Regions from separate parts of the Paenibacillus sp. FSL E2-0190 genome, predicted to be linked through region 3. Evidence: predicted binding sites of a transcription regulator. Region 3 holds the regulator's gene; each other region holds the start of a gene.
The links. Region 3 encodes Rex, which represses fermentation and respiration genes when NADH is low (regulators of the CRP and FNR family bind a similar motif). Its sites were predicted from a motif close to TTGTGAAATATTTCACAA; they were not measured.
Positions count from the first base shown of each region.

Region 1: a site for Rex is predicted at 4,162-4,179, ahead of NST25_RS03675 (flavocytochrome c). Genes of this name have one in related genera too.
Region 2: a site for Rex is predicted at 4,994-5,011, ahead of nadA (quinolinate synthase NadA). Genes of this name have one in related genera too.
Region 4: a site for Rex is predicted at 2,132-2,149, ahead of adhE (bifunctional acetaldehyde-CoA/alcohol dehydrogenase). Genes of this name have one in related genera too.

Region 1 is NZ_CP150306.1:847,510-855,645, forward strand. Features, by position in the region: gene NST25_RS03665 (glycoside hydrolase family 88 protein) at 1-168, shown strand, start outside; gene gnpA (1,3-beta-galactosyl-N-acetylhexosamine phosphorylase) at 181-2,343, shown strand; gene NST25_RS03675 (flavocytochrome c) at 2,427-3,950, opposite strand; gene NST25_RS03680 (hypothetical protein) at 4,435-5,322, shown strand; gene NST25_RS03685 (VOC family protein) at 5,464-5,853, shown strand; gene NST25_RS03690 (aminoglycoside phosphotransferase family protein) at 5,936-6,757, shown strand; gene NST25_RS03695 (glycosyltransferase family 39 protein) at 7,430-8,136, shown strand, end outside.
Region 2 is NZ_CP150306.1:69,879-78,014, forward strand. Features, by position in the region: gene NST25_RS00325 (serine/threonine protein kinase) at 1-593, shown strand, start outside; gene tilS (tRNA lysidine(34) synthetase TilS) at 630-2,072, shown strand; gene hpt (hypoxanthine phosphoribosyltransferase) at 2,119-2,658, shown strand; gene ftsH (ATP-dependent zinc metalloprotease FtsH) at 2,768-4,822, shown strand; gene nadA (quinolinate synthase NadA) at 5,082-6,020, shown strand; gene nadB (L-aspartate oxidase) at 6,060-7,676, shown strand; gene nadC (carboxylating nicotinate-nucleotide diphosphorylase) at 7,666-8,136, shown strand, end outside.
Region 3 is NZ_CP150306.1:4,705,872-4,714,007, reverse strand. Features, by position in the region: gene panC (pantoate--beta-alanine ligase) at 1-198, shown strand, start outside; gene panD (aspartate 1-decarboxylase) at 191-574, shown strand; gene NST25_RS20770 (hypothetical protein) at 686-1,327, shown strand; gene dinG (ATP-dependent DNA helicase DinG) at 1,454-4,315, shown strand; gene NST25_RS20760 (redox-sensing transcriptional repressor Rex) at 4,446-5,099, shown strand; gene NST25_RS20755 (amidohydrolase) at 5,086-6,387, shown strand; gene NST25_RS20750 (DUF5590 domain-containing protein) at 6,560-7,078, shown strand; gene NST25_RS20745 (hypothetical protein) at 7,489-8,031, shown strand; gene NST25_RS20740 (AAA family ATPase) at 8,024-8,136, shown strand, end outside.
Region 4 is NZ_CP150306.1:5,007,125-5,015,260, forward strand. Features, by position in the region: gene adhE (bifunctional acetaldehyde-CoA/alcohol dehydrogenase) at 1-2,056, opposite strand, end outside; gene NST25_RS22180 (extracellular solute-binding protein) at 2,465-3,931, opposite strand; gene NST25_RS22185 (carbohydrate ABC transporter permease) at 4,064-4,936, opposite strand; gene NST25_RS22190 (sugar ABC transporter permease) at 4,938-5,858, opposite strand; gene NST25_RS22195 (response regulator) at 5,976-7,304, opposite strand; gene NST25_RS22200 (histidine kinase) at 7,324-8,136, opposite strand, start outside.

The sequences.
Region 1 (8,136 bases), 3.2 Mb from region 3:
CTGAAAGGTATTTTGAACAATATCAGTGAAGATGGACGGGTACTGGGTGTCTCTGGCGGAACAGCGGTTATGAAGGATCGGGAAGGATACCGCAATATTCCAAAAGACTGGATTCAAGGCTGGGGGCAAGGCTTAGCATTAGCTTTTCTATCCGATATGCTTAAATAGGAGGGATCCAAGTTGTCCAAACAAACAACGGGGGCCTTTACACTGCCGGGAGAATCCGGTTATGAGGCATTGACCCTGGAATTAGCTGAACGTTGGGGTGCCGATGTCATCCGTGACAGTGACGGCACACAGTTGTCCGATGAGATTATCAACGCAGGATACGGCATTTATTCTACAATCTGCATCATCAGAGATCATAACGAATGGGCGTCCCAGAATTCAGATAAACTGCAGCAGAGTTTTTTAATAACTAATCCGAAGGTAGCGGTACAGGATTATTTATCCATCTATCTGATGGAGGATTTTTTTGCTGAACAATTCCGAGTGAATGATTCCAAAGAGGCGTTTAAGTACTGGCAGGTTTTTGACCGAACGACGGGCGAAGAGGTTCCAAGAGAACTGTGGAATTATGAGCGGGAATCGGGAAATGTAGTCATTACCGGAATAACGCCTTGGCATAAATACACAGTCAGCTTCATGGTCTACCGGATTTGGGAAGAGATCTCCATGTACAATCACACCACGAATCACTGGGAAAAAGAGCATCTGATGCAGATTGATCCCATCTATGTAGAAACGCAAAAATATTTACTCCATTGGATAGAAGATTGGTGTCATAAGCATAAGGAAACAACAGTGGTTCGGTTCACCTCCCTCTTTTATAATTTCGCCTGGATCTGGGGCAGTGATGAGCGCAATCGCCATTTGTTCTCGGACTGGGGTTCATATGATTTTACGGTAAGCTCAAGGGCGCTTGATCTGTTTGCCAAGAAATATGGGTATTCGCTCACGGCCGAGGATTTTGTGAATGGTGGGAAATATCGGGTCAGTCATATCCCGGCGCAGCAGCGGAAGCTGGACTATATGGCATTTATCAATGATTTTGTCATCGAATTTGGTAAGCAATTAATTGATATTGTGCATAAGCACGATAAGCTGGCGTATGTCTTCTATGATGATAGTTGGGTTGGCATGGAGCCTTACAATGACCGTTTTGAGGAGTTTGGTTTTGACGGGATGATTAAATGTGTGTTCTCAGGGTATGAGGCAAGGCTTTGCTCTGGTGTAAAAGTAGCTACCCATGAGATTCGGCTGCATCCCTATTTATTTCCGGTTGGATTGGGAGGGCTTCCTACGTTTATGGAGGGAGGTAACCCTACGCTCGATGCCAAAAAGTATTGGATTAATATCCGGCGCGCCTTGCTCAGAGAGCCTATAGATCGGATTGGACTGGGCGGATATTTGCATCTTGTAGAGCCTTATCCGGATTTTTGTGATTATATCGAAAAGATCGCGGATGAATTCAGAGAAATTAAAGAGCTGCATCATAAAGGCAAACCGTATCACATTAAGACGAAGGTAGCCATTTTGCACGCTTGGGGCAAATTGAGATCGTGGACCTTGTCCGGACATTTCCATGAAACGTATATGCATGATTTGATTCATATCAATGAGGCTTTGTCCGGGTTGCCGGTTGAGGTGCAGTTCATTGATTTTGAAGATATCCGTAAGGGAGTATTACAAGAGTGTGATGTAGTGATCAATGCCGGCTCGGCAGGTTCAGCATGGAGTGGTGGAGAATATTGGAGTGACCATAAGTGCGTGGACTTACTGACAGAATGGGTTTATGAGGGCGGTACTTTTATAGGTATCAATCAGCCTTCGGCGCTTGATGGTTATGACAGCTTTTTCAGAATGGCACATGTGCTTGGTCTGGATGAGGATACAGGCTCCAAGGTAGCTCATGGAAGATGGACATTTGAGGCTAGAGATGAGCAAGGTTTAGTGCCTGAAGGAGCCAGCATAACACCTAAAAATAACATTTATCTTACGGATGGCTCAGCAGCGGTATTGTGTGAAAAGAGTGGGATGATAACATTGTCCACCCATGCCTTTGGTAAAGGAAAGGGGATCTACCTGCCTTCTTTCACCTTAAGCTTTGAGAATACAAGATTGCTGTTAAATGTGATTCGTTATGCCGGGAATGAGTTAAAGGACACAAAGTATATTACGGATAATTTATATACAGAGTGTGCGTATTATCCAGAAAGTAAAATACTCGTCGTGATTAACAATAGCGACCAGCTTCAAAAAACTACGATTGATACGGAATATGGACAACAAACCCTGGAATTAGATCCGTTTGATACTATTATCCGAACTATTGGCGATTAATCCCATTAAAAAAGCTCAAGCCAGCGGCTAACTTGCCGATGCTTGAGCTTTTTGCTGTGAGGCCTATAGTATCTGTTATCTACTTATTTTGCTTTTATGAATTCAGCAGATTTGATCCCAGCTTGACGACCAAAAATAATGATTTCTGCAACAGAGTTGCCGCCAATCCGGTTTTGTCCGTGTAAGCCGCCTGTAACTTCGCCTGCCGCAAACAGACCAGGGATAGCTTCACCATCTTTATTTAGAACCTCTGTGTTCGTATTGATCTTCACGCCACCCATGGTGTAGTGAATCCCAGGAGCAATTTTAATAGCGTAGAAAGGACCAGTGGACAGGTCATTGTCCATTCCTGTAGTTCTGCCAAATTCGGCATCCTTTTTATTCTTAACGGCGCTGTTCCAAGTATCAAGCGTTGTTGCCAGCTTATCCTCTGGAACACCGATTTCTTTGGCCAAAGCTTCGATGGAATCCGCCTGAATCACGAAGCCCATTTTGTCATATTGTTCAACAGCCTTCACACGGGATTTAACACCGGAATCAAAGACCAGCGTAGCTGCTTTTTCAGGTAGTGTATTGATGGAAGCTGTTACTTTATCACGGGTATCCAATTCATTGGTGAACCGTGTACCTTCACTGGAAACAAGGATAGCGCCTTCCCCACGAACAGCTTCGCCGATGAGGTAGGATTTTTCTTGCTGCACAGTCGGGTGAACTTGGATTTGATCCATATCGACGGTTGTGCCGCCGAGTTTCTCAATCATCTTGATGCCGTCTCCGGTACTGCCGATTTGGTTAGTAGTAACGTAGCCTTCCAAGTCAGGTCTTACTTCGGAGATCAAATCCATATTGGCACCGAATCCGCCAGTGGTTACAACGACAGCATCTGCCTTAATTGTTTTTTCCTCTGTTTGGTTAAAGAGGACCTTGACGCCATTTACTTTGCCATCTTTTTCAGTGATTTCTTTGACATCAGCATTCACGAAAAGTGGGATTTCTTTCTCTTGTACGTTTTTCACTAAACCTTTGACAAGGTATTGACCCACAGCAGAGCCATCTTCAGGACGGTGTGTACGTTTTTCGTTCATGCCGCCTGTAATGGTGATATTGTTCAAGCGGATTCCTATGGAATCCAGCCAATCGATCGCACTCGCGGAATTATCAACGAAGAAACGAAGCATTTCTTTGTCGTTAGTGTCATGGCCACCTTTTAATGACTCTTCATAAAATAAATCATTGCTGTCTTCAATGTTTTGTTCTTTTTGGAATTTCGTTTCAGAAGCGTTCATTCCCGAAGAGGATTTGGTTGTGTTCCCGCCGGCAACCGGCATTTTTTCCAAAATAACAGGGTTCATGCCTTTCTCTTTGGCCTCAAGCGCCGCGGACATTCCCGCACCACCCGCACCGACAATGATGATATCATATTTATCTTTTAATTGATCGAATGGTGTGTAGCTTGCTTCAGATGCCCCGGAGACGGCTTCAACTTCTTTTTTCTCGTTGTTATTACTCTTGCTCTCGTTCACCTTGTCGTTTCCATTACCGCAACCTGCGGTAACGAGCATGACAGAGAGGACGAGACTCAGAGCACCAGCTGCTTTCTTTTTCATTGTTAACCCTCCACTTTTATATTTCTCTATTAAGATGTACCAAAAGAACCCGACAAAAAAGAAAGGAAGTATCAGAGGGAGTTGGAAGTGGAGAAGCGCGCGCGTCGCTGTTGTTCTCCAAACTTCAAATCTTCTACGGTTACGTCCACAGTTTCCATCGTTATTCTCTTTAGTTCATCTTCTTATTAAGTATACCATCAATCATGACTATTAGTGAAAGTTTTCACAAATTATACAAGTCGTCTATTCTAACATAGGTTAACGAAATATTGAGCAGATTAGCTGAAAAATGGACCATAAACCTTGCAATTAGAAGATTTTGACGTAAGATTTTCTCACTGTAGAAGTGGTAACTGTCACGGATTAGTAAAGCGGTTTTTGTTCTTCTGGATTTTTAAATGGTAAAATGAGAGTATTGCCTACTAGTCAATCCGGAAAGACTAACATGAGACATAGAAACAAATTCTAATTAATAGGTGAGAATATGGAATTTAATAATGTAATAAAAGAAAAAGTAAAAGAAGATAACTATAAAGTGTTTGCTTTACTAAGCCGCTATTTGAATAATACCCCCGACTTTATTAACAAAGAAGAAATTGAAGAAATCGTAAACTGTGGTGTATCTTATGAATACGCTTTTGGTTTAATGCTGGCTGCTGCTTTTGGGATGGATACGGTTGATAATGTTGATGATAAGGAATTGTTCAACCAATATTTTAGCAATATGCTTCATAAGCTTGATGCAAATGAATATTATGACAATCCATATTATAAAAATATCAAGATACCAACTATAAAGATTAATAATAGTGAATTAAAATATGAAAAATATAAACCCTTTGAAGGTTTTGTTTGCAATGATATCATCCGGACAGAAGAGGGAAGACAAATTCCTCAGGTTGGTTTTTTTCAAACTGAATTCATGTTCCCGGCTGTCTTGGAGAATGAAAGAATCTGGATGACGATCACACCAAATGAAATAGAAACAATGAAAGAAGCTGTTGATAAAGCGTTTGGGAATGTTCTTACATTTGGGCTTGGACTTGGCTATTATGCTTATATGGTTTCTGAAAAAGTTAATGTTGAAAGCATAACGGTTGTTGAAAAAAATCAAGATGTCATTGATTTATTTAATAAATATGTACTGCCACAATTCAGTAATGCTCACAAGATCAGGCTTATCCAAGCAGATGCTTTCGAATATGCAGAACAACATATGTCTAAGGAAAAATATGATTTTGTATTTACGGATTTATGGCATGATGTTTCTGATGGAATGGATATGTATTTAAAAATGAAAAAGTTTGAAAAGGAAAGCCCGGATACTGTATTTATGTACTGGATAGAACAATCTATTTTATGTTATTTGTAAAAATACTTTTGCCCAGTAACTAAGCTCTGTAGAGTTTCTACAGGGCTTTTTATTATTTTATAGTTCATTTCATAATTTTAAAGCCTATGTTACTATTTCTATAACCGTAAAAGGAATATTTTAGAATAGTAGGTGTATTTTATGGAAATCGGCGCGATCACTTTTTTTGTGAAAGACATGGAAAAGATGGTTACCTTTTATCGTGACGTCATGAAAATAGCTATAGAATGGGAGGGTGGCGTATTTACCGGGGTTCAACTGAAGAGTGGTGTATTCTTTAATTTGTGTCAGCGGGATGCACTGAATATGTCACAGCTAACCTATCCCAGAGGGATAAATGGGACTATGGAAATTTCATTTGGCGTTCCCTCACCTGAGGACGTTGACAAGGAATTTGAGCGTCTGGTAAAGGCAGGAGCGACTCCTGTAAAAGAACCTATTTCGCAGCCCTATGGGTTGCGTGAATCTGTTGTAGCTGACCCAGAAGGAAATTTGCTTGAGATCGTAGCGGGCATTCCAGAAGAATCATAGAGTCTATACAATCATCCGAAAGGAAGACCCATTTTTGAAAACTCCTATATCTATCATAAATTGGCTAGAGCACAACGAAATCATGAACGACTTATTAAATCAGGAAGACAGCTTAACTGCGCATACAATGGATCAAGGATTTGAAGCTGAGGTCATGAGGATTAATTCTGATCAAGAGAGCTATGTACTGAAAACATGGAATAAGGAATCCAGACCGGATGTCCAGTTTCAATATCGTTTATTGGATGTTCTATCCGAACGAGGAGTAGCCGTCTCTAAACCAGTGGGCTGGGGAATCAATCCGGAGGGACATAAGGTGTTGTTAACAAGTTTTGACGGAACCCCTATTCATAAAATGAATACCAGGAAAATGAAGGAACTCGCAAGCCTATTAGCAAAAATACATAAGATTCGCGTTGAAGAGATTGGAAATATACAACTGCCAAAATACGATTTCATCGGCTATTTTTTCCCTGAAGCCAAAGAACAATCTGATATTTATAATGTGTTGACTGCTCTTGTTGAGCAAACTCCAATGAAGCAAGACTGTATCATTCATGGGGATTTTCATATCGGAAATATAGTGGAGGATAAAGAGCGATATACCATAATCGATTGGACGAACGGCCAGTTGGGAGACTCTAGATATGATTTTGCCTGGTCACTTATTCTGCTGAAAATATATATCTCTGAGCGTTATGCTGATGTGTTCCGAACTGCTTATCTATTGGAAAATGATATGGATCAGGAAGAACTTGAGATCTTTGAAGCTTGGGTATGTCTACGGTGGATTTTGCTGAATAGAAGAGGTAGCACACCGAAAGGGCCTAATACAACGAAGAGAGTGATAGGCTTAATCGCTAATAATCGGTTTTTAAAAAAGATGGATAGTAAATTGTTCTGATGTACGCAAGGATGGATGGATTTTCTGGGAGATTGGAAATGTAATGTAACACCGTACATTATTACGTTATTAAATTATTTGTGGTATATTAAAGGTAGAAAAGACGTAAAATGCAAAGAGAGCCGTGCTGTAACACGACTCCCAAGGCAATAGCCGCTTTTAAGGGCGGTAGGCTTCAGCAAATAGGACACGACAGATAGACCGCATGCCTTTGTGAGTGGGCGGTCTATTTGCGTTTATTGGACAGCAGCGCTACGATAAGCGAACCAAAGGTTAGCATAAGCATCATTGCTTCAAACACTGTCACAAGGCGTCCCTCCCTTCGGTGAGAGGTAGCCGACCGACCCTTTAAGCCTATTCTATTTGCTCCACCAGTATAGCATAATCGTTTGAAAGAGAATTAAGACTCTTGTCATAATACTCCCTAGGATTGGAGTAGTTTTCCATTTCCTCTCTTTGTCTCCGCAACTCTCTCCATTTTGAAACTTCCGTATCACATTTGCGATTTTTTGATTCCCAATTGTAGGACGTACCTCTCTTTCTAAATCTCTTCTTTGCGAATTCCCAAACATCCGATTTTCATTGGATTTTCAGTTTGGGTGTTTATAATGCTTTTTATGAATCGGGGCAGCGGATTGTAAAGGGCTTTCGATTGCGCAAAGGAGGTTTTCCATGATAAGAGGAATTCAAAAAACATTGTATCTCATACTTGCATTCTTTATCGGTCTTTTTATCGCATCCTCCTTTTTTATTAGGGCGAAATATAATTATTTCGTATATGGGGACACGCCAATTTTGGAGAGACAACAGCTGGGTCTTTTTATTCTAGTGATCGCAGTGGTGCTGGCATTAAGCGTTATTTTGTATAAAATGTGCCTGAAGCTTAATAAGTACAGTTGGAAAATAGTCATTCCAGCCACACTGCTGTTTTCTTTTGCAATCCAGATGGTGATTATCTTTCTGTTTCCACGCTTGCCGACGGATGATTCGCAGACAGTCCTTTCATTGGCACTCGACATGCTGTACAGGAATGATTATTCGTCGTTTGACACGAACGGCTATCTGCATATGTTTCCGTTTAATTTTTCGATCGTTTTATATTTAAAGACGTTGTTGTTGATCTTTCCGGATAATTATCTGGTAATCAAAATATTTAATATTCTGTTTACACTCTTAACCTCATTAATGATTTACATGCTGTATAAAGAGCTCAATTATAAGTCCAAGGATAAGGATTATGGCGTCCTCGTGTTTGCTGCAACCTATATCCCTTCATTGTTTATGAGTAATTTTATCTATAACGATGTGATCGCTACCGCCTTTCTGACAAGTGCTTTATATTTTGCCATAAGATTTATCAAAAGAAGGTCCATTAAGGA
Region 2 (8,136 bases), 2.4 Mb from region 3:
ATCATTTTTTATCGAAAAACGGTCCCGATTGGTTAGGCCTGGTAGGTCTTGGTCTGCTTGAAAAGCTGCGCACACTGCATGAATGTGGATTTGTGTTCGGTGATTTGAAGCCCGAGAACGTCATGGTATCTAAATACGGTGAAGTGGAACTGATCGACTTTGGGGGCACAAGCCCTATTGGTCGTAGCGTGAAGCAGTTTACCGAATGGCATGATCGTGGTTTCTGGAATGCGGGCAGTCGAATCAGCGATGAGGGTTACGATCTTTTCGCATTTGCTGTGCTGTGTCTTCGTTTGCTCAATGAAGAAGGGCTCAAAAAGGCAGCCTTACAGCTGCCGCAGACGAGAAGTGTGGACGAATTATTTAAGCTGGCTAGAAATTTACCCAATAAGAAACTATCCTCCTGGATTTGTATGGCGTTAAAAGGGGGGTTCTCAGGCTCTGCGGATGCTACTGAGGTCTGGCGAAACCATATTTATAACTCGCGCAGAAAGCGCCCGGATAGTATGGACACCCCTCGGTGGTTAAAAAATGCATTCGCATTGTCTTTGTTTTTGCTCGCCTTTACGATTTATTGGGTATTCCGTTTTTGAACTCATACATATAGTTGGAGAGAGAGGGGGGCGCATATGGAGCAAATGAATGGACTGGTGGAGTCTGTATTGGAGTCAGCAGCCGAGCATGAGCTGTGGGCGCCCCATGACACCATTGTAGTCGCAGTTTCCGGCGGCCCGGATTCTGTGGCTCTTTTGCATGTTTTACATGAAATATCTTTAAAATTTATACCGCTTACCTTAATATGTGCTCATGTGAATCATGGATTTAGGCCGGAGTCGAAGGAAGAGGCAGAGCTCGTACGTGGTATGGCTGAAGAATTGGGACTGCCCTTTGAGTTTGCGGAATTCGATATTCCCTCCTTGGCTAAAGAGAGTGGACTTGGTCCTGAGGGTACTGCACGTGAGAAGCGGTACGAATTTCTGATTGATACGGCGCACCGATATGGGGCGCGTTCTGTTGCTCTGGCTCATCATGCTGATGATCAGGCAGAAACTGTAATTATGCGTCTATTACGCGGAAGTGGCTTATCTGGACTGTCGGGTATCAAGTGGAAAAGAACAGAAAAAAAGGTGGAACTCATTCGCCCATTCCTACGTATTAACAAAACAGCACTTTTAGGGTTATGCCAAAATGAAGGTTTCACTTATGCTGAGGATGCCACCAATCTGCTGACGAAATATAAGCGGAACGCCATTCGTTTGGAAGTTCTTCCTTTTCTGGAAAAGTATAATGGTAGAGTGAGGCAATCCCTCGTACAGCTTGCGGAAATTGCGGGAGCTGAAGATGAGTATATGGAAGCGTCTGCGGCAAAATGCTTTGAAGAGCTAGTTTCGGAAGGGGATGGGAAATACACCTTTAACAGAGCTTCATTTGCTGCCATACCCTCCGCTTTACAACGGCGTTTGATTAAACTAATATTAAATTATCTGTCGGCGGATTTATCTGCCCTTGATTTCCCCAAGATTGAAGCTGTACGTCGGGGAACGCTGCAGAGCTATCCCACCACCTGGAGCTTGGATTTGGGTGGAGGCCTGACTTGTGTGCGGCAATATGATAGTATCTTGTTCTCGTCCAAGCCCACGACGCCACAGGCAAGCTATACATATCGTCTGTTTTTACCGGACTCTGAGCTTAAATTGGAGGAAATAGGTAAGGTGATGTCGATGGCGGTACTGGAGAGAGAAAACTTTTTTGTACAGGGGGAGGATTATGGGAAGATGTCGGCTTGGTTTGACCGTGATGAACTGGTCTTTCCACTGACGATACGATCCCGATTGCCTGGAGATACCATAAGGATCATGGGATTAAACGGAAGCAAAAAGGTAAAAGATATTTATATTGATGATAAAATACCTGCTTCCGAACGGTCATTGATTCCCCTCGTTTGTGATGGTTTGGGCAATATCGTCTGGATTCCGGGCGTAAGACGCTCGATGCATGCCGCAGTAGGGCGGCACACGACCTCCGTACTTCTATTGTCTCTGGCAGAGCTGGATGACCACGAAGTCACGTAATGGTCGAAGTAAGTCTTTCATAGTATAACTTAGGAGGTTTCGCAAGTTGCAAAACGATATTCAAGAAGTATTGATCACCGAAGAGGAACTTCAGCAGAAAATTAAGGAGCTCGGTCGAACACTGAGCGAAGAATACGCAGGTCGTACCCCTTTAGTAATTTGTGTACTAAAAGGTGCGTTTATATTTATGGCAGATTTGGTTAAAGCCATTACAGTACCTGTTGAGATGGATTTCATGGCAGTGTCCAGCTATGGAGCATCCACCAAGTCCTCTGGAGTAGTCAAAATTATTAAGGATTTGGATGTATCGGTAGAAGGCCGCGATATCTTGATCGTTGAAGATATTATTGACAGTGGTCTTACACTCAGCTATTTAATTGAGTTGCTCCGCAACCGGAATGCTGCTACTATCTCTGTGGTTACCTTGTTTGATAAACCATCAGGCCGCACTGTTAATCTTGAAGCCAGCTACACAGGCTTCGTGTTACCTGACGAATTTGTAGTAGGCTACGGATTGGATTATGCCGAGCGGTATCGGAACCTCCCATATGTTGGAGTACTGAAACCTGAGATTTATTCCAATTGAACTAAGGACTGCCTCGATCATACGGATCGGATACCCACAACTTCCTTTATTTGAGGTGTCCCAAGAGGCTATGGTACAATAACTTGAGTGTTGTGAGAGGAGGTAGGGGATGAATCGGTTCATCCGGAATTCTGGTTTTTATTTGATTTTATTTTTAGTCGTGGTGGGTATTGTCCAGTTTGTGAGCAATGGAAATGAAGCCGCCGATTTCCCTAGATACGACGAGTTACGGCAGGAGATCAAGAACAACAATGTGAAGGATTTGACGGTTCAGTTTGAGGGTAATGCCTTTCTGGTCACAGGTGAGTATAGAGAGCTGCCTGCCGATACTAAATCGAAAAGCTTCTCCACATATATTCCTCCTACAGATGCCGCTATCAATGAACTGATTCAAGCCAGTGATGTTAATGGGATTGAATTAACTCAGAAGAAAATGGAAGGTACCAGCATTTGGCTGACATTCCTTTCTTCAATTATCCCACTGGTAATTATGTTCATCTTGTTCTTCTTCCTGTTTAACCAGGCGCAAGGTGGCGGCGGTAAAGTCATGAATTTCGGCAAGAGCAAGGCTCGGTTATATAATGAAGAGAAGAAGAAAATCAGCTTTGAGGATGTAGCAGGGGCGGACGAAGAGAAGCAAGAGCTTGTCGAAGTCGTTGAGTTCCTAAAAGATCCACGCAAATTTGCAGCTGTCGGCGCACGTATTCCTAAGGGCGTATTGCTTGTAGGTCCTCCGGGAACAGGTAAAACATTGCTTGCCCGTGCGGTAGCAGGTGAAGCTGGCGTTCCTTTCTTTAGTATTTCCGGTTCTGACTTTGTGGAAATGTTCGTGGGTGTCGGTGCTTCTCGGGTACGTGATTTGTTCGAGAATGCTAAGAAGAATGCTCCATGTATTATCTTCATTGATGAAATTGATGCTGTGGGTCGTCAGCGTGGCGCCGGTCTTGGTGGCGGACATGACGAGCGTGAACAGACGCTTAACCAATTGCTGGTTGAGATGGATGGATTCGGTGGTAACGAAGGCATTATTATTGTAGCGGCGACTAACCGCGCTGATATACTTGATCCGGCATTGCTTCGTCCAGGACGTTTTGACCGTCAAATTACGGTTGACCGTCCTGATGTGAAAGGCCGTGAAGCTGTACTTAAGGTTCACGCTCGTAACAAACCGCTTACGAAAGATGTAAGACTGGATGTTGTTGCTAAACGCACAACCGGATTCACAGGTGCTGATCTGGAGAATCTGCTGAATGAGGCAGCTTTGCTAGCTGCACGTCGTAACCGTAAAGATATTTCCATGATTGAAGTGGATGAAGCTATTGACCGTGTTATCGTAGGTACTGAGAAACGCAGCCGTGTGATCAGTGACCGCGAGAAACGTATTGTAGCTTATCATGAAGCAGGCCATACTATTGCAGGTTACTTCCTTGAGCACGCCGATATGGTGCATAAAGTTACTATTATCCCACGCGGACGTGCAGGCGGATATGTTATTATGCTTCCGAAGGAAGATCGGATGATCGTTACCAAACAGGAGCTTTTGGATAAGGTTACTGGATTACTTGGTGGACGTGTTGCTGAAGAATTGTTTATTGGTGAGATCGGTACGGGTGCATACAGTGACTTCCAACAGGCTACGCGCATCGTGCGTGCCATGATTATGGAGTACGGTATGAGCGATAAGCTTGGACCTATGCAGTTCGGATCTTCTCAAGGTCAAGTATTCTTGGGTCGTGATATTGGGCATGAACAGAATTACAGTGACTCCATTGCTTATGAGATTGATCAGGAAATGCAGAACTTTATTACTTCGAGTTACGAACGTTGTAAAGATCTGTTGATCAAACACTCCAAAGAAATGCACTTGATTGCCAATACATTACTTGAGAAAGAAACACTTGAGCTTGATCAGATCACACAACTGATTGAACAAGGATTCCTTTCCGAGGATGGTAAACCAGAGGGTGGCGAAGGTGTTGCCCATGAAGTTGGCGAGCCTGTCATCGACAATATCGGTGATGTGCGAGTTCGCATTCAAGGCAAGCCTGAGGATGAACAGTCCACACTTCCTGACCTGTCGAAGGATATCCCGAATAACCCTGATTCTGAGGGTAATGACGGTTCCGGTGATGACAACAAAGGTGGGGGCACTAGCCTTACCTAATTGGGTCCACCATTCATATGATGTAAATTTATCCGGAGAACGTAACTGTTCTCCGGATTTTTTATTTTAATTTTTAAGGGATTCTATGCCTTAAAGCCTGTCCAGTTACATTGACAGAGGCTGGAACGTTGTGTACATTAGTGATTAATATTACTTACTATTTATATCAGCATGTTCATTTTTTCACCATGATGGCGCATGCCATTTGATAACATCATGTCGGCGAAAAGCCGCGAGGATTTAAGGGGGAGAACAATCGGTGGAAGCTCTGGCGCTTGAGCGCAAGCAGGAACAGAATCGAGAACTTCGTATACGTCTTGAACAGCTTAAAAAGGAACGAAACGCAATCATTTTAGCTCATTATTATCAACGTGATGAAATTCAGGAGGTTGCCGATTTCCGGGGCGACTCTTTTTTACTCGCTCAGAAGGCTGCAGAGACAGATGCAGAAGTTATTGTATTCTGCGGTGTTCATTTCATGGGGGAAAGTGCAAAAATTCTAGCCCCGAACAAAACCGTCCTTATTCCTGATGAACGTGCAGGCTGTCCAATGGCAGATATGGTCAATGTAGACGGTTTGCGTAAGCTAAAAGCTCAACATCCAAATGCTAAAGTAGTCACTTATATCAACTCGTCCGCCGAGATTAAAGCAGAAACCGATATTTGTTGTACCTCTGCTAATGCTGTAAAAGTAATCGAATCCCTTGACGCCGAAGAGATTATTTGGGTCCCAGATAAGAATCTTGGTCAATATGTACAAGATCAGACGGGCAAGAAGCTGATTATTTGGGAAGGCTATTGCAACACTCACGACATGTTGACCGTCAAAGATGTAGTAGAAATGAGAGCAAAATATCCAGATGCGGAATTTGTAGTTCATCCAGAGTGTCGTCCTGAAGTAGTCGCCATGGGTGACTATGTAGGCAGCACTACATCAATTCTGGAGTATTGCCGGAAATCGGATCGTAAGCAATTTATCGTTGGAACGGAAGATGGTACCGGATATCAGCTTCGTAAGGATAGTCCAGATAAAGAATTCCATTTTGCTACCAAATTTCTTGTTTGTCCTAATATGAAAGTTAATAATCTAAAAAAACTGGTGAAATGCCTGGAGACGATGAAGCCACAAATCTATGTACCGCCTGCTGTCGCCGACAAAGCCAGAACATCCCTAGAGCGCATGCTACAAGTCCGGTAGCATGCGCTACTCTTTCGTTGAAACAGGTGAAAAGCGGTCATGATTCCACAATATTTGGTTGATTTTGATCTTCGGGATATTCCTACGGTAAAGACAGATTGTATTGTTATTGGTTCAGGGATTGCCGGGTTATTCACAGCTATTAAAGCCAGTGAAGATCGGCGTGTCATAATGATCACAAAGAAATCAGTAATGGAAAGTAATACTCGCTATGCACAGGGGGGGATCGCAGCTGTTATAGCTGAGGATGATTCCCCTGCTTACCACCGGCAGGATACCTTAATGGCCGGAGCAGGTCTTTGCTCCTCAACAGCTGTCGATGCACTTGTTAATGAAGGGCCGGAAGGCGTTCATGAGTTAATTCGTTTAGGAACTCTGTTTGATAAGGAAGATGGGGTACTGGCTTTGACTCAGGAAGGTGCACACAGCCACCGCCGTATTTTGCATGCTAATGGGGATGCTACAGGTTATGAGATTGTTCGTGCATTGGCGGAACAGGTAGCCGAACATGAGAATATTGAGGTCTGGGATGATCATTATGTTATCGATCTCATCACTGAAGGTGGAGAATGTGTAGGCGCATTATTGCAACGGCCCGGTGGTGGAAGGTTGTTCCTGCAAGGGGATGCGACCATTTTGTGCTCTGGTGGAGCAGGACAATTATATCGATACACTACCAACCCAGAAGTAGCTACAGGAGATGGTGTAGCGATCGCCTATCGCGCTGGGGCTCATATACGAGATATGGAATTTATTCAATTTCATCCTACAGCACTTAGTTACCCGGGAGCTCCTAGATTTTTAATCTCCGAAGCTGTGCGTGGGGAAGGAGCAGTCTTGCGCAATATTAATGGAGAACGGTTCATGGAACGTTATCATGACCTGCTTGAGCTAGCTCCGCGGGATATTGTAGCACGAGCTATTGTAAGTGAAATGGAACATACTAAATCAACGTTCGTTTATTTGGATATTACACATGAATCTCCAGAGATGGTGAAGCATCGGTTTCCCACAATATATGAGACATGTATGGGCTATGGACTGGATATTACAAGTGATTGGATTCCAGTGGCTCCCGCTGCGCATTATATGATGGGGGGGATTAAGACCGATCTGAATGGAGAGAGCACCATCCCACGTCTGTTTGCTTGCGGAGAGGTTTCCTCCACAGGCCTGCATGGCGCTAACCGTTTAGCTAGTAATTCATTATCTGAAGCCATTGTATTCGGACAGCGTATTATTGATCGGATTCATGAGCTTTCCCCGCTGGACCGTGATGTTTTATCGGTTAACAGTAACGAGGGACGTGTAGATTCGCCAACTCAAGCTATTGTGGAACGTCGTTTGAAGCTACAGAAGGTAATGGTTCGATATGCCGGACTACGTCGTAACGAAGAGATGTTACTTAAAGGACTAGATGAATTAAAACGACAGCTGCCAATCTTTGGATCAGCATTGTCCAAACGTGAGGAATATGAATTTGCTAATATGCTGACCTGCTGTTTGCTTGTGACAGAGTCTGCTCTGGCACGGGAAGAGAGCCGTGGGGCGCATTACCGTGAGGATTATCCGCAGCGGGATGATGATCAGTGGCGTAAGCACCTGCTTCAAATTCGCGAACTGGGAATAGTGGAGGAATTAAGCGATGATGTTTAATGGTTACAATGAAGAGCTAGTACAATCCATCAAGGCTTGGTTGCGGGAAGATGTTGGTTCCGGAGATGTAACCACGCAGATGACGATTCAAGTGGGCCATGAGTCCAAAGGGATTATTCATGCCAAGGAAGACGGTATAATTTGTGGCATTCCAATTGCAGAGCTGGTCTTTGAAATTGTGGATCCGGCACTTAGTTTTACAGCCCTTGTCGAGGAAGGTCAAGCTGTAACCAAAGGGACAGTAATTATTGAGGTTGAGGGCAGCACACATGCGATTCTAACAGGTGAGCGGCTTGCGCTTAACTTGATGCAGCGTCTTTCGGGTGTGGCATCACGTACAGCTTCTTTCGTGCAGGTGCTGGAGGGATTACCGACTCGTCTAGTGGACACACGTAAGACTACACCAGGTCACCGGATGCTAGAGAAATATGCTGTTCGTATTGGTGGAGGCTATAATCAC
Region 3 (8,136 bases):
GTTATTTCCAGCTCTCCTCTAGCGGTGATTGATTATGCGGAGATCTTAACATTCCCTGATCTTGAAGGATTAGAGGATGAAGCTCTTTTATCAGAAGTGGATGGGGAAATTATAATAGCGCTCGCCGTGAAGTTTGGCAGAACACGCTTGATTGATAATAATGTATTTATTCCAAAGGAGGTTGCTGCACTTGTTTAGACATATGATGAAATCCAAAATTCACCGCGCAACAGTAACGGAAGCGAATTTGAACTATGTAGGCAGTATTACCATTGATGAGAGCTTGATGGAAGCCGCGGACATTCTTGAGAATGAAAAAGTTCAAATTGTGGATAACAACAATGGTTCGCGACTGGAAACCTATGTAATCCCTGGACCGCGCGGAAGCGGAGTGATCTGTCTTAATGGTGCCGCAGCTCGTCTTGTTCAGCCGGGCGATACAGTAATTATCATTTCCTATGCGATGTTGTCCTCGGAAGAACTGGAGTCACATAAGCCAACGGTGGTATTCGTGGATGAGAATAACAAACCAGTGAAGCTGGCTGATCATGAATTGCATGCTACAATCGCTTAATGTAAGGACTTACGCCATGTAATGAATGGCAGGGATGAAAGACCCCGATCTCGCAGAAAATGAAGTCAGGCAAGCTGAACTGATTTCATCTTCAGTAAGGGGGGATCGCCCATGTTTCAACATTTGTTTGCTGAAATGAACAAGGTGCTTCAGGAGATCGTAACAGATTACCCTACAGCGGAGGGTGCCCGCCGGAACGAGCTTTTATGCAATTATAATATGCTGCATAGACTGAGCGACAAAGTGATGGATGAATGGCTCGCTTTTGCTGAGAAGCTTAGTTCCTTTCGCGAAAGTGCGGATTTTACAGCAGTGGTCGAAGAGGAAGTGCCGGAACAGGAAGCACCAGAGCTATGTATGGATTCCTTTGTAAGAGGTCAGGGGTATTATAAGCTGCTGATGTATGGAAAGTGTATTGATCAGTTTAAAGAAGTTATTGCGCAATACCCGGATAGCTTGGCTGCTCGATTATATTTAGCCATCTCTTATCTGCAGGAAGGTGACGGTGAGGCCGCTTGGGGTCATCTGAACCATATGCTGGGCTTGATACGGGAAACCAAGCTGAAAGCCATGGTTTATAATGCTTTAGGCTGCATACGAGCCTCACAGGAACGTTTCAATGAAGCGCAGGAATTATTTGATCTTGCTTTGCAGCATGACCCTGCGCTTCCGGAACCAAACGTTAACTTAGAGGTATGCCGCCGTCGTGGAGGGAAGCTGCATTTTGGAAATCAGCTGGTTTCCCTTTTGTAAAAGAATAACGGTTTTGGAAATTTCCATTCAAGCGATGCATCCCCTGAACCAGTGGTGTGCATCGCCTTTTTTCGCAACTTCTGTTATGCTGATTAAGAGTCTCAATTGAAAGGGAATAGAATTATAATGAAATTTGCCGTGCTTGATTTTGAAACAACAGGAACCCAATCCGTGGGTGAAATTATCCAGGTTGGCCTTGCAATTATAGAAGAAGACCGGTCCATCTCCCGGGTATATGGTTCCTATGTCAAGCCCGGAACGCCGATTCCTCCTTTTATAACAGGTCTGACGGGGATTACCGATGATGATGTTAAGGATGCGCCTGAGCTGGATGAGATGATGATGGAGCTTGTTCCGCTCTTGGATGATGTTGTGCTTGTAGGGCATAATGTCGCTTTCGACTTCCATTTTTTACAAAATGCTTTAGATCGTTGTGGTTATTTGCCATTTCAAGGGCGGATTTTGGATACGATTGATTTTCTGAAAATTTGCTTTCCTTCGCTCACATCTTATCAACTAGGCTCTGTCAGTGCTCATTTTGGAGTGACACATGATCGTCCGCACCAGGCAGATAGTGATGCACTTGCGACTGCTTTAGTGCTGCTGAAATGTCTGGAGGAGCTCTACGAGCTGCCGCTGCTTACGATCCAGAGACTCTGTGAGCTGTTTACCGAAGAGGATAGTGATCTGGGCTGGTACTTTGATGGTCTGCTGCGAGAGCGGGAAGCGGAAACGCTACAGCCCGAAGGTGATCTGACTTTCTATCGTCAATTAGCGCTTGCAGTAGGAGATTGGACGGAGTTAGCGCCACCTAGAGATGAGCATGCTGAGAATCCACTAGCGAATTTATCTTTTACTGATTATATGGACGAAGTAACCAAACGACTTAAAGACACATTACCGCAGTATGAAAGCCGGGAAGCTCAGGATATTATGATCAATGAGGTGATGACGGCACTTGCCGAAGACAAACACCTACTGATCGAAGCGGGCACAGGAACCGGTAAATCGCTCGGTTATTTGTTGCCTGCCATTTATCAAAGCGTTCGCACCAATGAAAAAGTCATGGTCAGCACTCATACCATTAATCTGCAGGACCAATTGCGCGAGCGGGATATCCCTTTGTTAACGCAGGTAGTTCCTTTTCCGTTTAAAGCTGCTATTTTTAAGGGAAGAGGGCATTATTTGTGTCTGCGTAAGTTTGAGCATAAAATTAATAAAAAGGACTTTATAAGCCCAAGGGAAGATGCGCTTACTGCCGCTCAGATGATTGTATGGCTCACTCAAAGTGAATCAGGGGATGATGAAGAGCTGAATTTAAGCGGCCGGGGCGGTGATTTCTGGGAGACGGTGGCAAGCGATACCGATTCCTGTCTGGGCCGTTCTTGTCCTTGGTTCCGCAAATGTTATTATCATAGGGCCAAGCATGAAGCTGGGATTGCTGACGTGGTTATTACGAACCACTCCAAGCTATTCGCAGATGTTAAGGCTGGGCACCAGCTGCTTCCGGCTTACGAGCATCTTGTCATTGATGAAGCACATCATTTAGAAGATGTGGCTGGTAAACATCTTGGCATGCATATGAAGCATTTCACTGTGGCACACACATTATCGCGGCTGTATAAAGATAGCCGAAACGGACAGCTTCCTGCTCTTCGTCAAATATTACAGTCGTCAGGCAGTGAAGAGGCTTCAGAATGGAGCGGAGTCATCGATCGGATCTACCCGGATCTGCTTACCGTCAAAGAAACCTGGGATGCACTCAGCGACAAGCTGTTCAGCCTTTTGCCGGAACGCAGTGATGCAGGGGCAGGGGAAGCGGGACAACTGGTTATGCGGTTGATTCCCGCCCGTAAGCCGAAGGATTGGGATGAATTGGTTGCACTAGAGAACACTATGAATCTGACGTTAAGCGACATCATCCGTAAGGGTGATAAAATGCTTAACGAGATGCGCGACCAGGAAAGCCAATCCTCAGCAGACAGTCTTGTTACTGATATTAGCGGTTTATTTAAGGATTTGGCTTCCATCCGTGAGCAAGTAAGATTCTTTATGGGGCTGAATGACGATAATGTAGTATATTGGCTGGAGGCAAATGGAAATTACCGCAGCAAATCACTGCAGATGTATGCCGTCCCTGTGGATGTTAGCAGCCAGCTTAAAGAGTTGTTCTTCGATAAGAAAAAAAGCATCGTGCTTACCTCGGCGACGCTGTCTGTAGATAAGTCTTTTCAATTTATGATTGATAATCTCGGACTTAACGAAGCTGCGGAAGAAGGACGTCTAATGACCTCACTTCTTCCTTCTCCCTTTAAGTATCGCGAGCAGGCACTGTTAGTTATACCGCGTGATTTTCCTAGTGTGAAGGGCAGTGTGGGCGATGCTCGATTTGTCGATACACTCGTACAGTCATTATCGGAAGCTGCTAAAACAACACGTGGGCGGATGCTGGTTCTGTTTACTTCTTATAAAATGCTGCGTCAGGTATATGATCCGCTTAAAGAGGCTTTAGCCTCACAAGAGATTACGGTGCTTGGTCAAGGCGTAGAAGGTGGCAGCCGGAGCAAGCTGATCCGCCGCTTTCAGGACAGTGCAGCATCCGTATTGCTGGGGACGAGCAGCTTCTGGGAAGGTGTAGATATTCCAGGTGAAGCACTGACTTGCCTGGCCATCGTGAGACTTCCATTTCAACCGCCGAATCACCCGTTGGCGGAAGCAAAGTCGGAGTTATTACAGGCCCAGAAGAAGAATCCGTTCATGAAATTATCTGTTCCTCAAGCGGTTATTCGTTTTAAGCAGGGATTCGGAAGACTGGTTCGCACGGCGCAGGATCGCGGAATAGTTATTGTTTATGATACAAGGGTTATTGAATCTCATTACGGGAAGTATTTCCTTTATTCATTGCCTGGTCCCAAAATGGAGCATATGCTTACTGATCAAATGGTCCCACGCATAGCGGAATGGCTAGAGGATGGCGGCGCTTCTTAAAACGCTCGTCTTCAGTTTAGCTCCTCCTTATCCTTAAGGGCGGTGTGTTACAGTACCGTCCTTAATAAGGAGAGGTAGACGTTTGAATATGGATTTTCACAAGAACATTACTATTTTTAGGAGGAAAAATATGAAATCGGATAAAATATCAGAAGCCGTTGTTCGCAGATTACCTGTGTACTTGCGTTTTTTGAATGATCTCCAGAATCGCGAAATATTAACAGTTTCCTCTCAGGAACTTGGACAAAAGCTTGATCTTAATCCCGCACAGATTCGTAAGGATTTAGCATATTTTGGTGACTTCGGCAGAAAAGGTATCGGCTATGATGTAACGTATCTTATTGAGAAAATCCGTCATATCCTGAAGCTGGATCAACAGCTTAATGTAGCTTTAGTTGGAGCAGGTAATCTCGGACATGCCTTGTCTAATTACAATGCATATCTTAAAGATACTATGAAAATCACGGCTATATTTGATTCGTACGCTCCTAAGGTTGGACGTAAGATCAACTCCCTTACTGTGCAACCGATGGATGAACTAGGCAGCACGATTCGTGAGCAAGGTATTCGCATTGCCATTATTACCGTACCTGATTCAGAAGCTCAAAATGTAGCAGATATTCTCATTTCTTCTGGGATTGAAGCGATTTTGAACTTTGCCCCTGTGATTCTGAAGACACCACCGAATATCCGGGTGCATGCAGCTGATTTTACAACTGATCTGCAAAGTCTTGCTTATTACTTGCGGGATGGAAAGGAAGAAAGCGAACATGAACAACAATAAAACGATAATTAAGGGCGGGTATTTTCTGACTCCGGGAACGGATGAGCCGGTTCTGAGTGGATATATGACTATTGAAGATGATTTAATCACTTACATAGGAAAAGAAGAGCCTCAGATGGAAGCTGGAGTGCAAGTGGTTGATGGCAGCCGTCTGCTGTTCATGCCTGGACTTGTAAACACACATGGTCATGCGGCGATGTCTTTGCTGCGTGGATATGGAGATGATTTAGCGCTACAAGTGTGGCTTCAGGAGAAGATGTGGCCAATGGAGGAAAAGTTCACCGGTGATGATGTATACTGGGGAACCTCCTTATCTGTATTGGAAATGCTGAAGGGTGGAACTACGACCTTCCTCGATATGTATGATCATATGGACCGAGTAGCCGAGGTAGCTGAGTTATCAGGTATCCGTTCCGTATTGATGCGTGGTGTGATCGGGTTATGTCCAGAGGATGTACAGAATCACAAGCTTGCGGAAGCGATTTCTTTTGCCCGTAACTGGCATGGAAAGGCTGAAGGTAGAATTACTACTATGATCTCGCCGCACGCCCCTTATACTTGCCCTCCGGACTTCCTGGTTAAGTTCGTGCAGGCAGCGCATGATCTGGATTTACCGATGCATACGCATATGTCCGAAACGAAACGTGAAGTGGAACAAAATGTGGCGGATTACGGGTTGCGTCCTGTAGCTCACTTAGAGAAGCTTGGCATGTTCACACGTCCCTCGATAGTTGCACATGGTGTTCATTTAAATGATGAAGAGATTGAGATCTTGGCTCGCCATAATGTGGGTGTATCTCATAATCCGGGCAGTAATTTGAAGCTGGCTAGCGGAGTGGCTCGGGTTACTGATCTTCTAAAAGCTGGTGTGAAGGTGTCTCTTGGCACGGATGGCGCGGCAAGCAACAATAACTTGGATATGTTTGAAGAGATGCGGCTTGCAGCTCTCATTCATAAGGGTGTCAGCGGTGATCCAACGGCTGTTCCAGCTCCAGAGGCTCTGCGTATGGCTACAGAATATGGCGTGCAGTCCATCTTTTTAAATAATGTAGGCAGACTTGCTGTAGGGATGAAAGCAGATTTCATTGCTATTGATATCGATCAGCCGCATTTGCTGCCACACACAGATCTGTTGTCTCATGCAGTTTACTCTGCTAGCGCTAAGGATGTTGAGCATGTGTGGGTGAATGGTAAACAGGTCATCAAGCATGGACAATGCTTAACCCTGGATGAGGAAGCTATCCGGCGTAAAGCGCAAGAAGCCTTCGAAGGTTTATTGAAGCGTTAAGTCTGGAGAATAACGAATAAATAATAGGCTGCGACTTTTTGCTTTTAGCAAAAGTTGCGGCCTTTTGTGTATTTTTAAGGCTGGGAAAGCTAGAAAATTATGAAATTTTGGATAAACGCGCGGGTGTGTTATATAATCAAAAAAGATATATTACTAGAAAGGGAGCTGTACCTTGAAGAAAAGGAAAAAATGGATCCTCCTGGGGTCAGTTCTGATTCTGCTCCTGGGGTTTGGACTTATCCAGTTCTATGCCTATATTATGAAAGATCAATGGAACGAGCGTGATATCGCTAAGGATGTTGCCAAAACCAGAGCGGGTCTAACAGAGGTAACTAAAGCACAAAAATCGGTTTGGGATGAAAATGCAGTGTACTGGGTTTTAACAGGAAAAAATGAAGCCGGGACTGCTCTTATGGTCTGGGTCCGCTTTACGGTAGATGGAAAATTTGCTGAAGGCGACGACGCAGTGTTTGCTGAGGAACTAAGTAAAGGAACCTCGGAAGCCCAAATACGCGGCATTATCAAAGCTGATCTTCCGGACATAACGATTGAACGCTTGCTGCCGGGAGTATATAACGGAGAGTATGCTTGGCAGCTTTTTTATAAACAGAGCGGTCGGTATTATTATCAATTTTATCGCTTTTCGGATGGGTCCCGAATGGGCGAAGGTTACAGTTTACCTAAAAGTTAAGCTGAACATAAGGAAATTAAGGGTGGCATAGTAAACAAGCGAACTTATTATAAGTTCGCTTGTTTACATTTATTTGATGTACAAAAGTGATATACTAAGTGATATACTGAATGGGTGGTTATCACCGAATATTCTCTTATATTCACATACGAAAATAGGCCGATTGATTAAAAATCAAGGCCGATTTTGTCGAAAGTGAGGAATTTATTTGGTATTGATGGAAATATTTAAAAAATTAAATTTTAAATATATTCACATTTATTTTGAAATTAGTATATACACCTGTGATATACTACTACTTGTAATTAGAACAGCAATAAGAGACTTCAGTCTCTCTGATGAGCTCTCAAGTAGCTATAAATTATTATAATGAGCTTTATATTTTGTCATCTTTGAGAGGAGGACGTTTCTTGAAATTACGTCTTGTACCTGTGCTGATAACGTCTCTACTGTCGGCTACTCTATTGTTTGGTGGCTTCTTTTTGTATCGTCAGTTTGCAATGCAGGAACCACTTCAGAAGATTGTATCTCAATATGAGGGCGTCAATAATTCTCATATCAGTATTAACCGCAATGAGGTCACTTTGAAACTTGATCTCCAGCCAGGCACGAAATTACGTGAACTGGTTCAGTACGTCTCCCAAGAAGGAAAATCGATGATTGATGGACGTACACTAAAACTTGATGTAGAACAGAACTCCAGTGAACTGCTGGATGAATACTGGGATAAAGCGATGTTCTCTGTAGCCGAAGCCATGGAGAGCCGTAAATATACACTTATACCCACAGAACTTGATGGACTCAAAGCGCAATATCCGCAATATAAAAATGTGATAGCCTCAACAGAAATTGATGACAATAATGTCTATGTAAGCTTGAGTAATGGAAAAGAAAGCAAATTTATTATTTTGCCGCGTAAACCTGCGACATTGGGGGTATGGAATAATGCCTAAATACCTTAAAGAAATTCTAATCGGATTTATTCCTGTCTTGTTTATTTTTATGGCTTTTCTAGGCATTAATATATTCCCGATTGTAATTGCTGCTGGGATGCTCAC
Region 4 (8,136 bases), 300 kb from region 3:
TTGCCAGACCATCCGTGTAGTCACTCGCCATAACAGATACATAAGCTTCGATGGCATGTGTCAATACGTCCATACCTGTATCAGCTACAGCAGTTTTTGGCAAGCTATATACGAACTCTGGATCAATGATAGCTACGTCTGGAGTTAGCTCGTAGTCAGCCAAAGGATATTTAGTGTGTTGTTCAGTTGTTTTATCGGTAATAACTGCGAAAGATGTTACTTCCGAACCCGTACCCGAAGTAGTTGGAATCGCTACAAACTTAGCTTTGTTTCCAAGTTTAGGGAATTTGTAAACCCGTTTACGGATATCCATGAATTTTTGTTTCAGACCGTTAAAGTCAGCGTCTGGATGTTCATAGAATAACCACATTCCTTTTGCAGCATCCATTGGGGAACCACCGCCAAGTGCGATGATGCAGTCCGGTTGGAATCTGTTCATCATTGCTGTACCTTTTTCAACTGTAGTTGTCGATGGATCTGGTTCAACTTCCGAGAACACTTCGATCGCTACAGGAGTTTGGCGTTGACGCAGGTAATGTTCAACTCTCTCAACATATCCAAGCTTAACCATCATTGGGTCAGTGATAATTGCGACACGTGTGATATCAGGCATTTTGGTCAGGTACTGAGTAGCGCCTTTTTCGAAATAGATCTTGTCAGGTACTTTAAACCATTGCATATTCACGGTACGACGATTCACCCTTTTCACGTTGATCAAATTGATTGCTGTAACGTTTTGCGACACGGAGTTACGACCATAAGATCCGCAGCCCAGCGTCAACGAAGGGATGTTAGTGTTATAGATATCGCCGATCGCACCATGAGTGGAAGGCGAGTTAACGAGAATACGTCCTGTTTGCAGACGGTTAGAGAACTTCATGATTACTTCTTCGTTGTTGGAGTGGATAGCCGAACTATGGCCCATACCACCAAATTCAACAACTTGTGCTGCGCGTTCAATACCTTGATCTGCGTTTTTAACTTTGTAGCAAGCAAGCACAGGACTCAATTTTTCAGCGGACAATGGATATTTAGTGCCTACACCTTCAAGTTCTGCTACCAGAATCTTAGTGCCGGCAGGAACTTGAATGCCGCACATTTCAGCAATTTTCACTGCGGATTGTCCAACGATTGCTGGATTAACCGCACATTTATCAACGTTCATAGCGCCGCTAGTAAGTTTGGCAGCTTCTTCTTTGTTAACAAAGTAGCAGCCATTAGCGATCATTTTCTTTTTCACTTGATCGAAGATTGGTTCTTCGATAATAACAGCTTGCTCGGAAGCACAGATCATACCATTATCAAATGTTTTGGAAAGAATGATGTCCGTTACGGCTTGATCGATATCCGCGCTCTTTTCGATGAATGCAGGTACGTTACCAGGACCTACGCCAAGAGCTGGTTTACCACAGCTATAAGCTGCTTTTACCATTGCAGAACCGCCTGTTGCGAGAATAAGTGCAACGTCAGGGTTGTTCATCAAAGCGTTTGTTTTGTCCATCGTTGGCATTTCAATCCATTGGATACAGTTCTCAGGTGCGCCAGCTTTTACAGCCGCATCATGAAGAATTCTAGCAGCTGCTGCACTACACTCTTGCGCAGATGGGTGGAAACCGAATATAATAGGGTTCCGTGTCTTAATCGAAATCAACGCTTTAAACATCGTGGTGGATGTAGGGTTGGTTACCGGTGTGATACCCATTACAATTCCGACGGGCTCAGCAATTTTTTGGAAGCTTTCATAAGCATTGTCTTCAATAACGCCTACTGTTTTATCGTATTTAATTCCGTGCCAGATATATTCTGTCGAGAAGATGTTTTTAGTAATTTTGTCTTCGTAAACCCCGCGGCCAGTTTCTTCTACAGCCAATTTAGCGAGGTACATATGTTTGTCGAGTCCAGCCAACGCCATTGCATGAACGATTGTGTCAACTTGCTCTTGATCCAGCGCCATGAATGCCTCATGTGCTTTTTTCGCTTTATCCACCAAAGTCTGAATATACTCTTCAGCGGTAGTTTGTTTAACTTGGGCGGCGACTTCGTTCTTAACTGCCATCTCCCTCGTCCTCCTGTCAATTTTTAGGTTGTTTTTCTCTACACATTTATCTTATCACATCATTTCCACCTTGTATAGTGAAATCTTTCACAAAGTATAAAGTTTTTTTGATTTGTTTTCAAAGCGCTTTCATTCGATCATTTTATAGGTTTTTTACCATTATTTATGCTGTAATATCCCTTAAATCTAAAGTTTATGTTTAAAAAGACAAGAACCAATACCCATTTTCTACCTTTCCGCTCGCAAAAATATTTTAAAAATGCAAATCTAATTTTGTTGACACTCTATTTTTCCCATGACCCTCTAAAAAATAGTCGGAAACCATCCGTTGGGTTGATTTATAAAAATATCAATAATATAAACATAAAAAAACCGACTCCTAATGGAGCCGGTTCTGTCCTTCCTTGCCTATTCTACTTTAATTGTATCGAAGAATTTCTCCTGCACTGTTTTTGCAGCAGCTTCAAGCTGTGTCTTGGAATCTGTTCCTTTTTTGGAGAACAGCTCTTGAATTACATTGGACATGGTTGCGTAGTAGTCCTGTGTATTGTATTGCGCTTCCGGTTTACCGTCCAGCAAGCCTAAAATATCAGGGCTGTATTGATATACATTTGTATATTTATCATACACAGCTTTTGTTTTCTTACCGAAGTCAGAATCTGCAGAATAGTAATCTAAGAGCGGCGGAATAAAGTATTTGCCATCCGTTGTACGTTGTTGCAGAACCGCATCCAGTGCTTCTAGACCTTTATCGGAGAAGTAATCAAATGTAATATAACGGAATGCCATTTCTTGCTCGTCTGGTGTTGCATTTGGATTGATTACAAGGTAGTCACCACCAAGTACCCCAGTGTGTTTTCCGCCTTTTTCCATCGCAGGCATTGGATACGTAAGTACATCTTCTGGTTTCAGACCGCCTTGATTCAACGCTTGCTCAATAACACCGTCAGATCCAGCCATTACCATTGCTGTACGACTTTGTTGGAATGCGCCTACAGCATCACCCCAGCCCAGTGCCCAGTCCTGAGGAATCGCGTTTGCTTCCCATCTAAGTTTCTTGTAGAAATCCAGCGCTTTAATCCCAGCCTCAGAATTAAAAGTAGCTACAACCTTACCGCCTTCAATCTTCTGAATTTCACCGCCAGCTTCGAACAGGAAGTTGGTCCAGTTCCAGCCTGCTTCATTCCCTTTACCCATTGGAGCAATACCGGAAATCCCTTTTTTGGTATCAGCTACACCTTTCGCGGTATTCAGCATATCATCCCAAGTCCAATCCATAGATGGAACAGCAACGCCTTTTTCATCCAGCATTTTTTTGTTGATCATTGTGGTTGTTACATAACCCTTTTGAGTTACGCCGAATACTTTTCCGTCAATGATAAATTGATTTTGGAGAACCGGGTTAATTTGATCCTTAAATTCGTATTTATTCCACAGATCCGTAATGTCAGCTACCCAGCCTTTTTCAACTAGGAATTTTGCTTCTGTAGCGTAAGTGTTAAAGAAGGTTGGAGCTTCATTCGCTGCCATTTTGATGCCGATTTCACTTACATTGTACTGCCAATCGTCTTTGACGATTTCAACATTCGGATACTCCTCTTGGAAACGTTTGATCTTGTCATCTTCCTGTGCTCTAACTTCGGTTAGGTCAGGGGTTGGATAGTGAATTTTGATGGTCACTTTTCTTTGTGTGATATCATCAGTTGGCGCTGCTGTAGCACTGCCAGCATTATCTGTTGCAGCATTCGTTGGCGCAGTAGTCGCTTCCCCTTCCTTGTTTCCTGTTGTGTTTCCGTTATTGTTGTTACCGCCGCATGCGGTTAACAATGATCCGGCCACAAGGAGGCTTAGTAGCACGCTAGAGTACTTACGCATTGAAACTCCCCTTTTCAATTCATAGTTATCTTACATATCGATCATAAAAGAGAAATCGTTTACAAACGAGGTGCATTTATATTCCTTTCATGTGCATGTTTACGATCCGTGACTAGATTCGTCGATCCGCGCTTATCCCTTAACTGCTGATAATGCGACGCCACGCATAATGAACTTTTGGAAGATCAGGAAGACAAGGATCGGCGGCAACGATACGATAAATAGGATAGCGAATTTAATATTCGTATTAAGTGCCTTTACATTAATAACGTATTTATAGATTGCTGTCGCGAGCGTATATTTCTCTTCACTGTGCATAACCAGAGATGGCCAGAACCAGTCATTCCATGCAGTAGAAAAGATAAAGATCGCCAGCGTAGCAAATATCGGAACCGACAATGGCACTGCAATGGAGAAAAAGCTTCTCGGCTCAGAGGAGCCGTCAATCCGCGCGGCTTCAAAAATTTCAGGATGTATCCCATCAAAAAAGTTCTTTAAGAGTAGAAAATAGAATGTATTCGCACCAGCCGGCAGCCAAAAGGCAGCGTACTGATTCAGTAATCCAAGCTCTTTTAGATTGACAAAGTTGGGAATCATGTAGCTGGTCGCCGGAATAAACAATGTCATCAGGAAAAAGAAATAAATTGCCTTTCTGTAAGGAACATTCATACGAGAAATGCTGAAAGCAGACATTCCCAATACGACTAGTGTCACGACCATATTCCCCACAAAAATATAAATAGTGTTCTTAAGGAACATCAGCAGATCAATGTAGTTCATCGCTTCTTTAAGGTTGCTGAAGTGCCATTCCTGCGGGAAAAAATGCGGTGGGAATGAGTTCACCTCTTGATTCGATTTCAGTCCGTTAAATAACGTCATACAGATCGGATACAGCATGCTAAACACCATAATCAAAATAACCACGCACATCAAGCCATAAACGATCTTATTGCTTGTTTTTTTCAAATCATGTTCTGAGAGAATCCCTCTATCTGCGCTCTTCATCTTAGTTGTCCTCCTTGTTAAGCTTGAACTGTAAAATGCCCAAACCACCTAGGACTATGAACATTAGCATGCCAAGCGCAGTCGCTGTTCCATAATCGAGTCGCGTAAAAGCATATTTTACGATCAGCAGCGCATAGGTAAGCGTAGTATTATTCGGTCCACCATCAAGCAGCGCCATTTGTGACTGATACCCTTGTGAAGTCCCGATAATCTGTAATATAAACATCAAAATGATCAAATTACGCAGCGAAGGCAATGTGATGTACTTTATACGTGCCCACACACCCGCCCCATCAATCTCAGCTGCTTCATACCAATCCCGCGGAATGCTGAGTACAGCAGCCAAGTATATTAACATCCCTGATCCAAACTGCTGCCACGTCTCCATAAAAACAAGGGAAATCATCGACCACCTTGTATCTGTCAGGAAGGCAACCTGGTCCACACCAAGCGAGCTTAATACTGCATTGATTGGGCCCACAGGATCATAAAGCCATCTCCAGAGTCCATATAGCACCACACCAGGCATTACAAAAGGTAGGTAAGCCGCTACCCGCACAAAGCCCCCAAACCTTCTCAGCTCCGAGATCATAATAGCAAAAGCAATCGGAACCCAGAACCCGATAATAAGACATAGAAGCATGTAATACCCTGTATTTTTTAACGCGGTCAAAACATCCGGATCACTAAGGGCTCTAGCATAGTTCTCAAAGCCAACAAAGCTATTCCCTTTTACAAAATCAACATGGTAGAAGCTGTACAACAAGCCTTTAAAAATTGGCACCCACAAGAACATTACAAAAATAATCACAGCAGGTACGAGGAACATATATCCCCAAAAGTTTTTCTTCCAGCGGTTTTGCTTGTAAGGTGTACCCTTCAGCGCCGGCGGATTTTCGGATACAACTGCGGTTTGATTCATCAGGCTCCCTCATTCCATTTTTCTTTCAGCATTTTTCGCAAAATGCTTCCTACCTTAAATTGTAGAAAATGAGGGTTGTACTGAACATGTCTAAATCTACCGAAGTAGTATGTGTTTTTACTTCTTCAATTCACTGGGGCTAATCCCATAATATTTTTTGAAAATTTTACTAAAATGCTCCGGTGATTCATAACCTACACGCTCGGCGATTTCGTATCTGCGAAGATCTGTGTTCAAAATCATCTCCCGACTTTCTTCCATCCGCAGCTTAATTACATATTCCCACAGGTTGTAACCTGTATTTTTCTTAAACAGATAGCTCAAATAATTGGGGCTGACATGGTTTTTCTTAGCCACTTCATGGATGGTTAATCCTTTTTGCGCATAGTTCTCGTCAATATACTCTCTCGCTTTCTCTACAATCAGATTGCTGCGTGTATGAAGCTCTTCTACTGAAGGATCGGTTGTGTAGCTGTTCCAATTAAAATCCCCGTAGTAAAACACATAATGGTCATTGTGTTCATTATTCCAGAGAATGGCTTTGGAGGCTTGACGGTTCAATACAGCCATAAAAGAAAGACCCTTGAGAATCTGGCTGATGCCGATAACTGCATTTAAGTGCAGATATTTTTGAATATTAAAATGAAGACTACGGCCAAGGATATCTAGCCTATTAATTTGGCTGGCAGACGAATCTTCATAGCTTTTTTCATCCCACTGAATAATGATCGTAATCTCTTCATCCTCTGCGTAAAAGGCTGTCGAGTTCCACTCCTGATCCATCAGCTCTTTGGCGATATTCAGCGCGGCATAACAAAGAAGCCGTCTGTCCCGCAGGGTGTAGTGCTTCTCCTGATTCGTTCCAGCCAGAGGCACCTTAATTTTTAAGACGGAAAAATACGGCCCTTGCAGCTTCAGGTTATCCAGCTTTTGCAAGCGTTCTGCATCACACAGTACACCTTCAGGCTCAATGAGCAGCTCATTCAATAACTTGCTGTATTCCGGAAGCGGCTCTTCCAGCCGAAAGCTTTCGTTAATTCCTGACATGAAAATATCCAATTCTGGTGATGGTTTCCCCATCTTAAGCAGCACATTTCGCACCGAATCCAGAAATTGCTCACTGTTCAAAGGTTTGATCAAATAATCCTTCGCTCCAAGCCTAACGGCCATTTGCGCATATTGAAACGTCTCGTGTGCAGAAATCACGATGGTCTGTACCCAGGGTTTGGCCAATTTTGCATGCTGCATTAGATCAATCCCGCTCATTGCACCCATCTGAATATCAGTAACGAGCAGGTCTATTTCCTCCATCCGAATGCAGTCCAGCGCTTCAAAACCACTGTTTGCTGTATAAATATGGTCTATGTTTAACCCCGAAGAAGCTAATAAATTGCTCAGCCCTTTACAAATCAAGGGTTCGTCATCCACAACTAATATATTGAACATATCTGTATGCTCCCCTTCCTTAGTCCTGATTCTCTGATTTCGGAAGCTTAACCGTCACCAATGTACCGCCCTCTTTACGAGGGGTATAGCTGATGCCATAATCAGAGCCGAAGTGTAAATGAATACGCTGGTTAATGTTGCGAATCCCGTAACCGCTGGCCGGATTTGGACTGTCGTCATTCAGCACAGCTTCGATGGCCTGATAATCAACAGTCTTATAGCCATTATCTTCAATAGTGATCTCGACGGTATCGTCCACACAAACTGCGCTAATGATGATTTCCCCATCCTCGCCCATATTTTTGACACCATGAATAATAGCATTCTCAATTAACGGCTGCAGGGTAATTTTAGGAATTAGATTTCTTTTCGTATCTGGATGAATCTCCATTACTACACGAAATATATAATCATACCGGTGCTGCTGCAGCTTGATGTAGGCCGTTGCATGCTCCAGCTCTTCTTCAAGGCTAATCAGCTCCCTTCCCCGACTGAGGCTAATCTTCATAAGCTTGGATAATTCCTTGATCATCTCGGCGGATTCAACGTTACCTTCCAGCGAGCTTTTCCAGTAAATACTCTCCAAAGTGTTGTAGAGCAAATGCGGATTGATCTGCTGATAGAGCAGTTGAAGCTGTGATTCCTTCTGTTTTAGCTCCATCTGGTATTTATAAGTAATTAGTCCATTTAGCCTGCGGGCCATGTCATAGGTAGATCCAATCAGCACACTGACCTCATCGTTACTCCCTCTTTTTGGCGTCTCAGGGACACGATTGCCTGGCTCAAACTTCCGGACGAAAAAAGCTAACTTTTGCAAAGGCGTCATTAATGA